Pelosinus sp. IPA-1: one gene and its partner. Each later gene encodes a partner of the first gene's protein in a complex. Links are inferred from orthologs where the notes say so. Each region holds a gene or a part of one and is shown in the gene's direction. Other genes may lie near its edges. The genes, in order: QSJ81_RS21985 and fliM.

Evidence for each region.
Region 2: the proteins of QSJ81_RS21985 (region 1) and fliM are in contact, whole or in part, in a crystal structure (PDB 1F4V), measured with the Escherichia coli proteins. The link is inferred for Pelosinus sp. IPA-1 from one-to-one orthologs.

What each region holds. Positions count from the first base shown.
Region 1 is NZ_BSVC01000010.1:123,431-131,693, reverse strand. What follows is about bases 3,530-6,436. They hold QSJ81_RS21985 (response regulator), read left to right. Parts: upstream 3,530-4,749; coding sequence 4,750-5,124; downstream 5,125-6,436. Other genes in these bases: QSJ81_RS21975 (tetratricopeptide repeat protein), read left to right, coding at 5,894-6,436; QSJ81_RS21980 (chemotaxis protein CheX), read left to right, coding at 5,129-5,602; QSJ81_RS21990 (CheR family methyltransferase), read left to right, coding at 3,897-4,772; QSJ81_RS21995 (methyl-accepting chemotaxis protein), read left to right, coding at 3,530-3,863. In the rest of the region: QSJ81_RS22005 (hybrid sensor histidine kinase/response regulator), read left to right, coding at 1-1,401; QSJ81_RS22000 (chemotaxis protein CheW), read left to right, coding at 1,403-1,831; more of QSJ81_RS21995, read left to right, coding at 1,857-3,529; more of QSJ81_RS21975, read left to right, coding at 6,437-8,200; poly-beta-1,6-N-acetyl-D-glucosamine N-deacetylase PgaB, read left to right, coding at 8,224-8,263. UniProt on the Escherichia coli protein: Involved in the transmission of sensory signals from the chemoreceptors to the flagellar motors.
Region 2 is NZ_BSVC01000004.1:569,299-577,486, reverse strand. The notes cover bases 4,996-7,827. They hold fliM (flagellar motor switch protein FliM), read left to right. Parts: upstream 4,996-5,825; coding sequence 5,826-6,830; downstream 6,831-7,827. Other genes in these bases: fliY (flagellar motor switch phosphatase FliY), read left to right, coding at 6,823-7,827; QSJ81_RS12655 (flagellar basal body-associated FliL family protein), read left to right, coding at 5,292-5,765; QSJ81_RS12660 (flagellar FlbD family protein), read left to right, coding at 4,996-5,103. Also shown: QSJ81_RS12685 (MotE family protein), read left to right, coding at 1-302; QSJ81_RS12680 (flagellar hook-length control protein FliK), read left to right, coding at 345-1,733; QSJ81_RS12675 (flagellar hook capping FlgD N-terminal domain-containing protein), read left to right, coding at 1,751-2,395; QSJ81_RS12670 (TIGR02530 family flagellar biosynthesis protein), read left to right, coding at 2,420-2,818; QSJ81_RS12665 (flagellar hook-basal body complex protein), read left to right, coding at 2,897-4,849; more of QSJ81_RS12660, read left to right, coding at 4,909-4,995; more of fliY, read left to right, coding at 7,828-7,929; QSJ81_RS12640 (response regulator), read left to right, coding at 7,992-8,188. UniProt on the Escherichia coli protein: FliM is one of three proteins (FliG, FliN, FliM) that forms the rotor-mounted switch complex (C ring), located at the base of the basal body.

The sequences.
Region 1 (8,263 bases):
CTTGATGTAGTAAGATCGAATATTGAAAAATTCGGTGGTACGGTAGAGGTGTATACGACTAAGGGGCAAGGGACGACATTTCGCTTACTGTTACCTTTAACACTAGCCATAATACCATCACTAATTGTAGGCGTAGAGAATCATTTTTTTGCCTTGCCGCAAACTCATTTGCAGGAAATTGTAAGAGTTGTAGAAGACAAAGATATAAGTAATATACAATCCATTCAAGGGCAGCAAGTTTTGTGGCTGCGGGGAAAATTAGTCCCGATTATTCACTTGGCAGAAGTAATTGGATTGAAACTGCCAGAAAAACAGAATAAACGCATAACACGGATTTTAATCATAAAAGTTAAGAAAAACATTTTTGGCCTTATTGTCGATGAAATTCATGGGCGAGAAGAAATTTTGGTTAAGCCAATGCCAACTCATTTAAGAGATAGAAAGGTTTATTCTGGAGTCACTATCTTAGGTGATGGCAGTATTGCCATGGTGCTGGATGCCACTGGCATTGCCGAAGCTGCTCTAGTGTTTACCGAAGAGGAAGCTACTAATTCGCAAATCGAATTGGCAGCAGGAGAAGCGAAAAGAGAACATTTACAAAAAATATTGCTATTTCAGTGTTCTGGACCGGAGACATTTGCCTTACATTTATCTATGGTAGCTAGGGTTAATGAAATTAGTTCTCACCAAATTGAACGAATTGGCGACAAAGAATTTTATCATTTCCAGGGAAATATTGTAGAATTAATCAGGCCAGAAAAGTATCTTCCGGTTGCTTATCAAGAAAGTGTAGGAGAAAAAAGGTATGTCATTCATCCTAAAACAGTCAAAGAGTCTGTTGGCATTCTAGTAGGAAAAATTCAAGACACAGTGGAAATTGACTTACTGATGACGGAGGATGACATACAGTCCAAAGGCTTATTAGGATCTACGATTGTAAATGGAAAAATTGTATTATTATTGGATTTATATGAACTATTGGAAATGGCAGTACCACTGCAAGAAATCCCTTGGGGAAACAATCAGTTACAAAAGGTAGTTAAAAATGTGCTGCTAGTAGAAGATACACCGTTTTGTAAAAGACTTGTGAAAAAGTACTTAGGATATGCTGGCTATCAAGTCTTTGTCGCTCAGAATGGAAGAGAGGCATTACGATTTCTTCGTCAGCAAAAAATTGATGTTGTTGTCACTGCCCTCGATATGGACAGTATGGAAATGTTACAACGTATTCGTGCTGATGAAAATTTGGCGGAGATACCAGTGATCGCGGTATCTGATGAGTCCCAAAATGAAATACAAAAAAAAGCCATGCTAAAGGCTGGTTTTAACTCCTACGGATGTAAGTTTGATCGTAAGGATTTATTGGAAAAAGTTGCGGCTGTGCAAGTGGAGGATGCTTAACATGACAGGAAAAGTTTTGACCTTTTATCTTGGAAGCAGCTTGTGTGGTATTGATATTACCTTGGCGAAAGAAATTAATCGTAATATCAAATATACATCTGTCCCCGGTGGAGCAGCTCATATAGTCGGATTATTAAATGTAAGGGGACAGGTAGTTACCCTATTTGATTTGACTGAAGTATTACATTTTGTAGAGAAAAATGATAGGATAAGTTCTCGGTGTATTATCCTTAAAAGGGTATCTCATGGAGAGCAGATCGGGTTTCTTATTGATAATTTGGGAGAAGTAGTTGATGTAACGTCTGCGATGTGTGAACTGCCGCCAGCGAATATAAGGAATGTAGAAGGGCAATTTATTTCAGAAGTAGTAAAACTAGATGAACAGGTTATGTTACTGCTAGATATAGAAAAAATAATTGATGTTGTATAAAGAAGATGTGATGGGAGAGGGTAGCGTGCAATGGTTTAGAAACTTAAACATTGGTAAAAAACTTATGGTGAGCTTTATGATAATCGTCATTCTTACCGCCCTGGTGGGGGTAGTAGGTATACGTAATATCCAAGAAATTGAGGTAATTGATGCTGAGTTATATGAGATAAATACACTATCGATTGGAGATATTGCACAAGCTGGAATGGCTTATCAGCGTATTCGTGTGAGTATTGGACAATTGATCTCAGAAGATGATATAGAGAAGAAGAAACAGTATGTAAATACTGTAGCTGAGTTGCATAAAACAATGGACACGGAATTGAATAATTTTGAAAAAAATATTCAATCACCAGAAGTGCGTCAGGAATTCAATAAGCTAAAAACCATTCAAGGAAAATGGGCTGTTATTTTGGACGATGTTCTGCGGCTGACGTTGACAGGTCAGAATCAAGCAGCTTATGCTCTTTATTCGACGCAAGGGAATCAATATTCAGTAGAACTCAGTCAAATTATTGATCGCTTAATGGAGTTGCAAATGGCGCAAGCTGGTCAGAAAGCAGCAAGTAATTCCGCAATAACAAAGGCAGCCACCAAGAATATGTCGATTTTACTTGTAGTCAGTTTTTTAGCGGCTCTTACTCTCGTTGTTTTGATTACACGCCTTAGTACAAACTCAGTAAAAGAATTACAGTCTCTCATGGCCCAAGTCGAGAGAGGAGATCTTACTGTGCAGGGCAAGGTGAATTCTGAAGATGAGATGGGGAAGTTAATTTTGTCTTTTAATAGACTGGTGGAAACGATGCATCACATGAACAAGGAAATATACGATACAGCCATTATCTTAAATGAATCTTCTAGTAATATGTTGTCTGTTGCTGAAGTGGTAGCAGCCAATAGCGAAGAGATGAGCGCTGTTATTAGTGGGGCAAGCGAAGCTACTGAAGCAATTACTGTGAGCGTGAATAATGGAGCAATCACATCTCTAGAGCTCAGTGGTAACATTAATTCCATTTCTGCTGCCACGGAAGAAATATCTGCAACGATTCATAGCTTAGCATCAGCTTCTGAGCAGGCTTCCGTTAACTTGGATCAAGTTAGTATTCTGGTAGATAAAATATCCGGCGGGATCAATTTGGTTGCTGGTTCTGCAAAAGATGTTTCATGCTCTGTAACAGATGTAGTGACTGCTGTTAAAGAGATAAATTCATCGTTAAGTGAAGTAAGTAAGAATTGCGAACGTTCAATTTCTGTAGCAAAAGATGCAGAAATGAGAGCTCAGGAAACTACTGTTATTATACAAAAGTTAAGTAGTGTATCAAGACAGATAGGTAAGGTAATAAATTTAATTAATGATATTGCAGATCAAACCAATATGCTAGCCTTAAATGCAGCCATAGAAGCTGCAGGTGCAGGTGATGCAGGGAAGGGGTTTGCCGTTGTAGCCAATGAAGTTAAGGAATTAGCAAAACAAACTTCAGGGGCAACAGATGAGATTGCCAATCAGATAGAAACAATGCAGGCGGAAATGGCAGAAGCTGTTCAGGCGGTAAGTGGCATTACTCAAGTAATTAGCGCTATTAATGACAATAGCAATAACATTGCAGTGGCGGTCACAGAACAATCGGCTGTCGTTGGGGATATTTCGGCCGCCGTAATTATCGCTGCCGAAAAAGTGAATGTTATATCAAATGAAATTGGTGATATTGCAGAAAAATCTCGTGATGTAGCAAGAGGTGCGGCAGAAAGTACTCTAGGAGTAAAAGAGATTGCTCGCTCAGTTGGCGATCTATCCTTGACGGCGGGGGATTTGGCCAAAAATACAGAAAGTGCTTCTGTGGGAATGAAAGATGTAGCGAATGCTTCACAAAAAATTGCTGTAAATGTAGAGGAAATATTTAGAAGTATTAATGAGATGGATAAAGCTTCTAATAATACGGCAGCAAAGGGAGTTCAAACAACTGAGGCTGCGGATAAACTTGTAATTGTGTCTAATAAATTGCAAGAATTGGCAAAACGCTTTACTGTATAAATTAATTCATTATTAATATAGGGGGGATGATCAATGAGTACCAACTTGTCGTCCCAAGCATTTCATTTATTTCAAAAATACATTGAAGAACAGTGTGGAATTGTCATTCGCGATGAGAAAGCCTATTTGATTGAGAGTCGGCTTTCCAAATTTTTAATTACATTTGGCTTATCTAGTTTTGATGAACTATATCGCATGCTAAGCCAGCAGAAACAGACAACCCTGGCGGAACAAATTATTGATGCCATCACAACAAATGAAACCTTATGGTTTAGAGATAAAACTCCTTGGCAAGCATTAGAGGATAAGTTGTTGCCAGAATACATTGAGCAAATTAGGCAAGGTGTATGTGGAAAAATTCGAATTTGGAGTGCTGCCTGTGCCACGGGACAAGAGCCCTATTCAATCGCCATGTGTATTGATAATTACCTGGCAGAGCAGAACATTAAAGATGTTACCCTAGATCATTTCGAAATAATTGCCACTGATATTTCCCACACTGTGCTGCGCATGGCTAAAATGGGTAAGTATGACAATATTTCCATGGTGCGTGGAATGCAAGAGAGCTATCGAGATAAATATTTTCGTCAGGAAGGGCGTATTTGGTTATTGGACGAAAAAATTAAGAATAGTGTTCAATTCAGGCAATTTAACTTGCAAAATAGTTTTGCAAGTTTAGGTTTATTTGATGTAATCTTTTTCCGGTATGTAGCGATCTATTTTTCCGAGCAATTCAAAGAAGAAGTCTTCAGAAAAATTAACAAATCCCTCTTACTTAAGGGTGTATTAATTTTAGGGAACTCAGAAGTCTTTTTGGATTATAAAGAATGCTATGAAGCCGAGAATTATAAAAATGCCAATTTTTATCGCGTAAGGAGTGGGAGTTGTGAAAATATTATCAGTAGATGACTCGGCCATCATCCGAAAAATTATTCGTAGCGGAGTCGAATTGCTTGATTACGAACTAGTGGAAGCCGCAGATGGGATGGAGGCTTTCACTATACTAGAACAGTCTGGTGAAGAGATCCTTCTAATTTTATTAGATTGGAATATGCCAGGGATGGATGGTTTAGTTTTCTTAGAAAAGGTTAAAAATACAGCCTCCTTAAAACATATACCCATTATGATGGTTACCACGGAGAGTGAAAAAGAAAATATTATAAGAGCCATTCAAGCTGGAGCCATTAATTATCTAGTAAAACCATTTACTATTGAAGAATTAATGAAGAAAGTATTAGAATGTATGGGAGAGGGGATGTAATGATATGGAAATTGAAGATCCTATATTGTTGCAAAAATGCTTAGCCCAAGCTGTGTCGGATGTATTTAGTACTATGGTTGGCCTGGAATGTTGTGAGATTAAACAGCAAGCTGAAAATTCCAAGAACAGTAAGGGTGAAATCACTGGAGTCATGATGATTCTAAGTGAGCGAAATGCAATATTGTCTATGGCAATGAGTAAACAGCATGCAGCCACAATTGTTTCTTTTATGACTGGTATTAGGGTAATAGAATTGGCAGATGAAGAACTATATGATGGGGTTGCTGAGCTAGTGAATATGATAGCGGGAAGGGCGAAAGCCTTGTTGGCGGGAACGGGTTATTATTATCGCATAACACCTCCACTTACAATTGTGGGTGACAATCATTTTATTTTGTATAAGAAGAACGTATCACAACTAAGGATGGAATTTGAGGCTGGGGAAACAAAGCTACATTTAGAATTGACTTATTTATAGTTTATCTTTCTAAAATAAAAAGGTGAATGGAGTTCTACAAGGGGGTAGAGTTCTATTCACCTTTTTTATTGTGTGAATATGTTGGTAACTAAGTATAAAAAAGATGGTAAGAAGTGTATAAAGAAAAAATATAATAAATAACAACAATAAAGAGAAAATATATATTGACCGATAATAATTATCAATATATACTATTATTAAAATAGCAGATGGAATTATTATCCCTTAATGGATACTCTTTTTAAGGTTTTAGACAAATAGACTAAACTATTTTGGGGACGGTGAGCAGATATGAAAGTAGGAAATTGGATATCAGGATTATGCTTTACGTTAATGTTGTCGAATCTTGGGGTAGTTATTGCTGCTGAAGATCCGAATCTGTCAGAAAAGCAACTAACTTATAATCAAAATAAAGAAAATTTAGTAGCTGCTAAAGAATATGCAATTGCACTAGCTAGGTCTCAACAATTTTCCGAATCTTTAGATATTTTCAAGCAGTTGTATCAGAAATATCCTGATAATAAAGAAGTTCAATATGATTATGTCGTTGTTCTTAACTGGGCAGGTAATAATTTAGCAGCGATTGAGATGTTTGAAAAGTTAAATAGTAAAACAGTGCCTACATATGTAAAAGTTAGTGTAGCAGGAGCTTATTATCAAACAGGCGACTATAAAGCAGCCCAAAAACTATTTCATGAAGTTGCAGTAACTGGTGATCACAAAGCTTTAATATGGGAAGCGCAGTCATTGCTGCGGATGGGTGAAGTAGAGGCTGGTAATAAGATATATAAGTTACTTTTAGATAAAAATCCTGATGATATAGATGTATATCTCAGTAGAGCGTCAGTATTAGTCTTGATGAACCAACATACGGCTGCTGTAGCTGATTTTGAAAAGGCACTTAGTTTAGTTCCAGCAGGTGATGAAGGAATAAATAAACGACGTCAGATAAACTATGACATGGCAATTTCATACATAAGAGTTGGGGATGAAGCTAGAGCTATTCTTTTGCTCAAACCATATATTCAAGATGGAACGGCTGATGTGTGGATGCAGGGTGATTATATTACTGCTTTAAGATTGAATGCAGATTATAAAACAGCTATCTCTGAAGGTGAACGTTTATGGCCTGATTACGGCAAGATCCCTAATTTTGGTCTTCAAGCGTTAGGAGATTCTTATCTTCGCAGTGGACAATTGCAGAAGGCAGAGAAAGTATACGAACATATATTAAAGCGTGACCCTAATTCAGTTAACGTAAAATTAGGCCTAGCCTATTCTTATATGGCTGAGGGGAATGTGGCGAAGGGGACAGAACTTTACCGGCAAGTATTGAAGGAAGATCCCAAACGTGCCGAGGTTATTTTAGATGATGCCTATGATTTTGTTGCTAAAAATCGGTATGCGGCAGGTAAATCCATTTATGGATTAGTAGTTGAACAATTTCCCGATATTCCAGCTTTTCGTCAGGAAATGGCCAGTTCCTTAGCTGATAACCAAATGCCTCGTCAGGCTTATGAACAATTTGCAGCTTTAGCAAAACTGCCTGGTGGACAGTTAGTGGGTAACGCGGGAATGGTAGAGAGTGCTGTAACTGTGGGTGACTATCATGCAGCAGGTCAAGCTGTTGGTATTCTCAGAGAGAAATATGCTCGAAATGCCATAAGCCAAGCAGCAATTGCGAGCTATGACAGTAGGCGTAAAGGAGGAGCGGATTTTTCCTATATCTATACTTCCGACTATAAGGGAATTGAATCCAGGCAGTTTGTGGTTACTTCGGATCAGAACATTGGTGGCAGCTATTCTGTATTAGCTAGCATTGGTACAAATCGTATTACCGATAAAGACGTTAATGAAAGTACCACTCTGAAAAGCAAATCAATAGGTTTACAATATCTTGGAATGAAGTTTGATACGAGATTATGGGTAGATAGTTATCAAAGCAGTGGAACCTTTTCAGGGTATCGTGTTTATAATAATTACTATTTTAATGATCATGCAGTATTAAACTTAGACTTTGAAAGAACTCCTATTTTGGATGTACAGGCATTAAACCCAGCAAATGCAGAACTTCTAGGGCGTATTATGTCATCAAATTATCGGATAGGATTTACACGGCAAGTAGGTCTAAAAGATACGTATTCCTTTAACTTTACTCGCGGCCTTTATAGCGATGGCAATCAAGTGAATAGTTATGATCTTAGATGGGATCGTACCTTGTTTGACAATGAAAGGAAAAGTGTAGATTGGTTTGTTTTTGTTAATCGTAGTAACTATAAACTTCAACAAATTAATGGACTTGATACAGTGTATGAAAGTCCTACCGTTAGGCAGGCTTATGGAACTGGTTTCACCCAACGTTGGGTCATTCCTAAAGGTTACTGGGAAGCTACTACTACCTTAGCTTGGGGCAGGGATAGGCCAGATCCAAATGACTTTGAACCAAGTTTCCGTTTGGAGTATGGACATAATTTTTCTCCCAATCATGCGTTGATTGTGGGAGCAGAATATGGTGCAAGGACAAATCGTCTCCTCAATTCAAGTGGTTTACATTTTGGATCTCGTCAATATGATCTTCAGTATCAAATTATCTGGTAAGAAGTAAAAAAGGAGAGGATCCTATGCCAAAGAGATGGATTATTACTTTGGTAGCTGTCTTTC
Region 2 (8,188 bases), on another replicon or contig:
CACCAACGGTGATGCCGGACGTCCCTATGGTGAAAGGAAAAGTAGACGACACTGAGTTACAAAAACAAGCTAAAATAAAGCAACAAGAAGAAGCAAAACGTATTTCTAAGTTAGCTAGGTTGTATGGTGGCATGAAGCCTGATGAAGCAGTAGTTATCTTAAATAAACTAGATGATAATACTGTATTAGACATTTTGAGTAAAATGGAAGATGAACAAGTTTCGAAAATTATGGCACTACTTGATCCTAGTAGGGCAGCAAATTTAACACAAGCCATGCTTAGAGGCAAAAACATAAATTAGCCTTTAAACATAAAGAAAGATAAGTGAAAGGAGGTGAAAAAAATGGCTACAATGGTAAACGTGATTCCTGTAGAAACGAAACCAAAGGTTGTGCCACAGGGGGCTACTACAAAAGATAGCACCAAAAGTGATCAATCAACAACGGGTTTTGCCAAAGTGTTAAACAATCAGACTGATAAAAATGGCAAAGATGACAACACAAATACTAAGGATGATGCAAAGGCAAAAGACAACACTGCAACCCAATTAATGGCGGCAATGATGGGGATGGCTGTGCCAGCTATTGCTACTACAGTGACGTCAAATCCAAATTCTAATCAAAGTAGTGATAAACTTGCCAATGATTTGGGTGCAGATGACACTAAAGGTCAATTGTCTGAAGTAGCGGGTAATGGTTTAGTCACTGGCATGAACACTTCTCCCAGTCAATTAGCAGCATTATTAGCAAAAATGACGGACACAAATGCATCTGTAGACAGTAATAAAGTTGGCGAGCTAACACAAGCACAATTACAGGGAATATTACAAGTTAAGCAACTGCTTGGGCAGGCACAAACTGCAGATGTTTCTGCGAACAAAGTAGATTTGACTGCCAATAAGACATTACTAGGAACAATAGCTTCTTTTGCTGCTGTAGACAATAGTAACGGAGTAGTAAAAAGTAATAGTGCAGCGCAAGTTGATAGCAAAAAAACAGCTCTAGATCGAGTAACTACAGGAACAACTACGACGGAAGATCTTGCAGAATTGGTTGGTACTGCTGATGTAAAACATGTGACAGCTCCTCAATCAGTAGTAAATGTTGTTGATGCAATAACAAGTGATAGCAAAGAAAATACAATATTGACAGGTGGTAAAGCGCAGTTAAGTGCAGAAAATGCTTTAGTAGACGAAACAGTAAAAGATACAGATACTTTTGCTAGCTTGCTGAATCAGCAGGTAGTAAAAAATGAAAATCAAGTTGTTGTTTCAGATGCAAAGCAAGTACCGCAACAACCAGTAAAGGATCCGTATAATATTGCATCACAAATTGTTGAACAAGCACGTGTAGTTACTGGGCAGAAAAACACGGAAATGATCATCCAACTAAAACCTGAGCATTTGGGAGAATTAACTTTAAAAGTGACAGTTGATAGCGGTGTTGTTAGCGCAAGTTTCCATTCCAATAATAGTGAAGTTCGCAGTATTATTGAGGCATCACTACCTCAGTTAAAGCAAGATCTGTCCAATCAAGGCTTGAAGATTGAAAATGTAGGTGTGTATGCAGGTTTAGGCGATTTTTTCTCTAATGGACAACAGCGTGAAAACCAACAACAACCTAGCGTGAAAGTACATAACAAGAAAATAGAAGAAGATTTTCTTGAAGCAATCGATTCAACTGGTGTAACGGAATCGACTTCTGACGGTTCAGGCGTAGATTATCGTATATAAAAGGAGGAGAATACGTTATGAGTGTTACTGTTACTACAAGTGCTACTGGCACAACTACAGTTTCCACTGAGCAAAAGACTTCATCAGGTTTAGGTAAAGATGATTTTCTAAAGCTATTGATTACACAAATGCAATATCAAGATCCAACGAAACCGATGGATAATACGGAATTTGTTGCACAACTAGCCCAGTTCTCTAGTTTGGAACAAATGAATAATTTAAATACTTCCATGAATGGTGTACAGGCTAGTGGTATGATTGGCGATAGTATAAAATGGACATCGGATGATGGAAGTAAAACATATACTGGAGCTGTAAGTGGGGTTAGTCTGTCTAACGGGAAAGCTAGTTTGGTGACGCAAGTCGATGCAGCAAGTTATCCGGAATTTACTCCAACGGCAGCAGCTGATTTTGTCGGTAAACAAGTTAGTTGGACTGATAGTAGCAAAGTATCACATACGGGTATAATTTTTACAGCACCAGTTTTGAGTGCTGATGGCAAAAGCTTTACCGCTACGGCAGTAACTTTTGATAAAGATGGGAATGTAGTAAAAGATGCAAGTGGGAATGTAGTACAAAATACTTTTAGTTCCACACAAGTTAAGAGTCTTATTGTTAATACAACAGTGGATATGGGTAAAGTTACTACTGTTACAAAATAGTAGCTTTAGCAGGAGGTTAGAAAGATGACAGATAATAGTATTTACCGCTTGCAACAACCCCTGATTCCTGTAAATAATCTTGCTAGTAATTTGAGTAGTAATGCAAATGGTCAAATTAAGAACAATGCTACACCTTTTAATCAGATTTTAACTAAAGAGATGGCGGGTGTAACCTTTTCACAGCATGCTTTAGAACGGCTACAAAGCAGAAATATTAAATTGGGACAAGCTGAATTAGGTAAATTAAATGACGCAGTGGAAAAAGCTGCACAAAAAGGAGCTAAAGAGTCACTGGTATTTATGAGTAATAATAATCTGGCTTTAGTGGTAAGCGTAAAAAATAAAACAGTAATTACTGCTATGGACGGTACAAATACCCGTGATAATGTATTTACTAATATTGATAGTGCGGTAATTGTATAAGGCTGGACCTTTAAAGGAAGCCTTTGACTGTTGAATGATTGATACAGTCCTAATAAAAAAAAGTGAGGTCGATTTATTATGATGCGTTCCTTATACGCTGCTATTTCCGGCTTGCGTAATCATCAAACCAAAATGGATGTTATCGGCAATAACATTGCTAACGTAAATACAGTTGGTTTTAAATCTGGTAGTGTTACCTTTCAGGATATGTTAAGCCAAACGCTATCAGGTGCTTCTAGTGGTTCAGGAAATACAGGTGGTACTAATGCCATGCAGGTTGGTCTTGGTGTAAGTGTAGCTTCGATTAATACGAATTTTAGTGATGGCAGTACCCAATCAACAGGTGTACAAACTGATCTAGCCATTACAGGACAGGGCTTTTTTGTTGTCGGTGATGCCCTAAATCAACAGTATACTCGCTCTGGTAATTTTACTTTTGATGCATTAGGTAATTTCGTAAATGGCAATGGTGTTAAGGTTCTGGGGTGGCAAGGCAATAGTTCCGGTGTGGTTGATACAACTGGTCCTATAGGAGGGATAACGGTTCCTGTTGGTTCTAGCATGCCTGCCAAAGTGTCAAGTACCCTTTCGGTGGTAGGAAACTTATCAGCAAGTGCGAATCCGTATGGAACAGCAGCTCAACGAATCGCTGCAGCCAATACACTAGCTACCGCAAATACAAATAAGACGGCTGCAGATGCCGCTGCTTTAGCTGCAACTAATCAAAGTAATACTGATGCTGCAGCAAGTACTGCAGCCGCAGCAGCAAGCAGTGCAGCAACCCAAGCAAAGGTAGACGCAACTAATGTAAGCTCACTCATTGGCATTGCCCAAACCGCTGCAAACGCATTATCTGGAGCGGGGCTAACGGCGGCAAACGCAGCAGCAGCCCAAACAGCTGCGAATAATGCAGTTACAGCGGCAACCGCTGCAGTGTTGTCCGCAACAGCAGCAGTAACAAATGCAACAGCAGCAACATTAGCATCTGCAACATTAGCAAAGAACGATGCAATAGCAGCAAAGAACGATGCATTAGCATTACAAGCAGCCGCAAACGCATTGTCTGGAGCGGGATTAACTGCGGCAAATGCAACAGCAGCCCAAAGTGCAGCAACAACAGCAGTATTATCTTCAGGAACAGCAGCAACAGACGCAGGAACAGCAGCAACAACGGCATCCACTGCAGCATCAAATGCAGCGGCAACGGCTGCAAATTCAGCTGCATTATCAGCAACGGCAAATGTAACAGCAAAGGCGGCAGCTGACGCTGTAACAGCAGCTACAGATGCAGTTAAAGCAGCAAATGACAAATCTTCGGATCAACCGGCTTCGCTGAATGTATATGATACCCAAGGGAATGCATACAAGTTAAGTGGGACATTTGAGAAGACTGGAGCTAACGTATGGACCTTTACGCCGGCAGCTACAGTAACAAATGGAAATGGTGCAGTTGTAGCAAATGTTACTACTTCAGCACCAATAACTCTTGCTTTTGATGCGTTGGGCAAGTTACAAACAAACCCAGCTGCAACCATTACAATTAATCCTGCAGGTGGTCCATATAGTGGCGCGGGTGCGTTTACGATAACACCTGACTTCTCTACTATGACTCAATATGGTACTGATACAACCGCTAAGATGGATAGCTCAGACGGATATACAGCAGGTACATTAACTGCTGGAGGCGGTATCACGATTGCTAGTGATGGTACGATTGTAGGTACTTTTACTAATGGTAAAAAAATGAACTTAGGACAAGTTGCTATGGCTACCTTTAATAACCCAGGTGGCTTGCTTAAATCCGGTGATAGTCTATATACCTCATCAAGTAACTCAGGTCAAGCCCAGGTTGGTAAGGCTGGTACTGGTGGCCGTGGTACTTTAACTCCTGGTAGTTTAGAAATGTCCAATGTGGATTTAGCACAACAATTTAGTGATATGATTGTTACCCAACGTGGATTCCAAGCTAATTCTAAAATCATTACTACAGATGATTCTATGTTGGAAGAACTTGTAAACCTTAAACGTTAATAGTATAGGGGGATAATATCCCCCTTATCTAATCAACATTAATCTTTGGAGGATATAATATGATAAAAGTGGCGCGTCTTAAATCACAAGAAGAGTTTGTCTTAAATGCTGAATTAATCGAAACGATTGAAGAGACCCCTGATACGGTCATTACTCTTACTGGTGGTAGGAAAATAATCGTAGAAGAATCAATGGATGAGGTAGTGCGCAAAGTTATGGATTACCGGCGAGCTATTTTTGGTAAATTTCGATAAAAAAATAAATTTATTGAGATGAGTCTTAAAAAAAGAAAATTATATGATAAATAGAAAATCCTTGTTATCTTATCATTTGAATAAAGTATTATGTAAGATGCCTTATTTTTCCGAGATCCTAAAGATAAGACATTATTAAAATGGCGATTTACAGTGTAGTACGTTTAGATGAAATTGGAGGTGTAGCAGTGGCTGATGGTGAAAAGAAGTTTTCTATGATGATGATTGTAGGAATGATTGTAGTTGGTTTATTGTTAGCGGGAGGGATTTCCTATTTTATTGCTACTAAAATTGTCTCAGACAGAACGGTAGATAAGAAATCTTCTCAACGAGATCCAGGGGTTTTTGTTAAATTAGGTGATGCAAAAGATGGATTAATTATTAATATTGGCGGAGCAAATAGTGGACGTTATCTAAAAATTGGGCTTATTGTAGAATTAAAGCCTGATAAAAAGAGTGCAGCGGCTACAGGAAAAGGTACTTCTCCTGAGGAAGTAAAGTTGGCTGATACAGCAGTATATGTGTTACGATCGCAAAAAATTGAAGATTTTGATCCTTTAAAGCAAGAACAATTAAAAGAACTTCTAAAAAATGAAATTAATAAAGCGTTTGGTGACGATAGAGTCTACGATGTATATATTACTAATTTTGTTTTACAGTAGATTTAAAAATTATGTCATATTATAATAAGTAATAGATTAGATGGGAAAGGAGGGGGAATATTGGCAGGATCAGATGTATTATCACAATCTGAAATCGATGATCTATTGTCTGCCTTATCTACGGGTGTAGTGTCTGCTGAAGAAATTAAGGATGAGCAAAAGCAACGAAAAATTAAAGCTTATGATTTTAAAAGACCTGATAAATTTTCTAAAGATCAAATTCGTACACTGTATATGTTGCATGAAAATTTTGCTCGACTTATGAATACTTACCTTTCTGCACATCTTCGGACAATTGTACATATTGATGTAGCTTCTGTTGATCAGTTGACCTATGAAGAGTTTATTCGTTCATTGCCAAATCCAAGTGTGATTGGTGTGTTCCAAATGCGTCCTCTTAAAGGAAATGCAATTTTAGAATTTAATCCTAATGTCATCTTCTCTATTATTGATCGACTATTTGGCGGGCCTGGCTTACCACCAACAAAAACTCGCTCTTTAACGGACATCGAAGAAGCTATTGTTAAAAGGGTTATTAATAAAACCTTAGAATGTTTTCAAGAAGCTTGGAAGCAGGTTGTCGCAATAGAACCAAAATTAGAAATAATGGAGTCAAACCCTCAGTTTACTCAGATTGTACCGCCTAATGATATGGTTGTTATTATTACTTTACATATTAAAATTGGTCAAGCTGAAGGATTAGTTAATATTTGCATTCCTTATTTAGTTCTTGAACCAATTATGTCTAAATTAACAACGACTTATTGGGTTGCGTCTTCGGTAGCAAAACAGGCATTGCCGGAGCATATTAATGCTATACAACGTAAACTAGAGAAAGCTTTTATCCCTCTATTTGTTGAGTTAGGTAAAACTACAATAACCGTACAGGAACTACTAGGTTTAACGGTGAATGACGTTCTACAGTTAAATAGCAAAGTTGAAGAGGATTTAGATGTTATGGTCGGTCAAAATAAAAAATTCAGAGGTAAACCAGGGATTTCTGGGCACAAAGTTGCATTACAAGTTACAAAAGTGATTTCTGAAGGAGATGAAAATAATGAGTGAAGGCTTTCTTTCCCAAGATGAGATTGATGCTTTGCTGAAGGGCAGCGAGGCGACTTCATCCTCTCCAGCCCCTGACTTATCGGATATAGAAAAAGATGCTCTTGGTGAAATTGGTAATATTTCTATGGGCAGTGCAGCAACGACATTATCAGTGCTGCTTGGTCGACGAGTATCAATTACTACACCACGTGTATCTGTATCTAATCTAGAAGATATAAAGGGTCAGTATCCTCTTCCTTATTTAGTTATTGAAGTTGGATATACGCATGGTATTCTCGGAACGAATGTGCTAGCGATAAGAGAACAGGATGCTTTAATTATTGCAGATTTGATGATGGGGGGGGATGGAACAAATCCACCAACTGAATTGAATGAGCTATATATGAGTGCCGTGAGCGAAGCTATGAACCAGATGATGGGAGGGGTTGCTACCTCCATGTCAACTATGTTCCGTAAAAAAATAGATATTTCGCCACCTAGTGTTAACCTAATCGATTTTGCTGTTGCTTCTAGTATTACAAATGCTGTTGGGACAAATGATGATATTGTTCGTGTTGCTTTCCGTATGGAAGTAGAAGATTTAATTGATAGTGAAATTATGCAAATCTTACCGATTGATGTTGCTAAGGAAATGGTTGATAGCTTAATAAATGCTGTAGAACCAGTAAATGCACCACCTGCTGCTCAAGCGCCTAAAGTAGCAGCTTCATCACCACAAACACAAGCGCCGAAAGTCCAGCAGCAAGTTGCTATGCCAGTACAACAACAATCTGCTCAGCATGTGAATGTGCAACCAGTGCAGTTCGCACCGTTGATGCCAGGAACTATGCCTGCTACTGATACAAATATTGATCTTATAATGGATGTCCCGTTACAGGTCACTGTGGAGTTAGGGCGAACCCGTAAGTTGATTCGAGATATTTTAGAGTTGGCACCAGGTTCAGTTGTTGAACTAGATAAATTAGCTGGAGAACCCGTAGATATATTAGTAAATGGAAAATTGATAGCCAAAGGTGAAGTTGTAGTTATTGATGAGAATTTTGGTGTTCGAATTACTGACATTATTAGTCCACTAGAACGTACCTATAATTTGCAGTAAGACTATTTTTTTATTAATGATTGATTAATATAAGTTATAAGTAATTAGGGGGAGATATAGAAATGGCAACGAGAGTATTAATTGTTGACGATGCTGCGTTTATGCGCATGATGGTAAAGGATATTTTAAGTAAAAATGGATACGAAATAGTTGGTGAGGCGGAAAATGGTTTGAAGGCACTTGAAAAATTTCAAGAACTAAAACCTGATCTTACTACGATGGATATTACTATGCCCGAAATGGATGGTATTACTGCCGT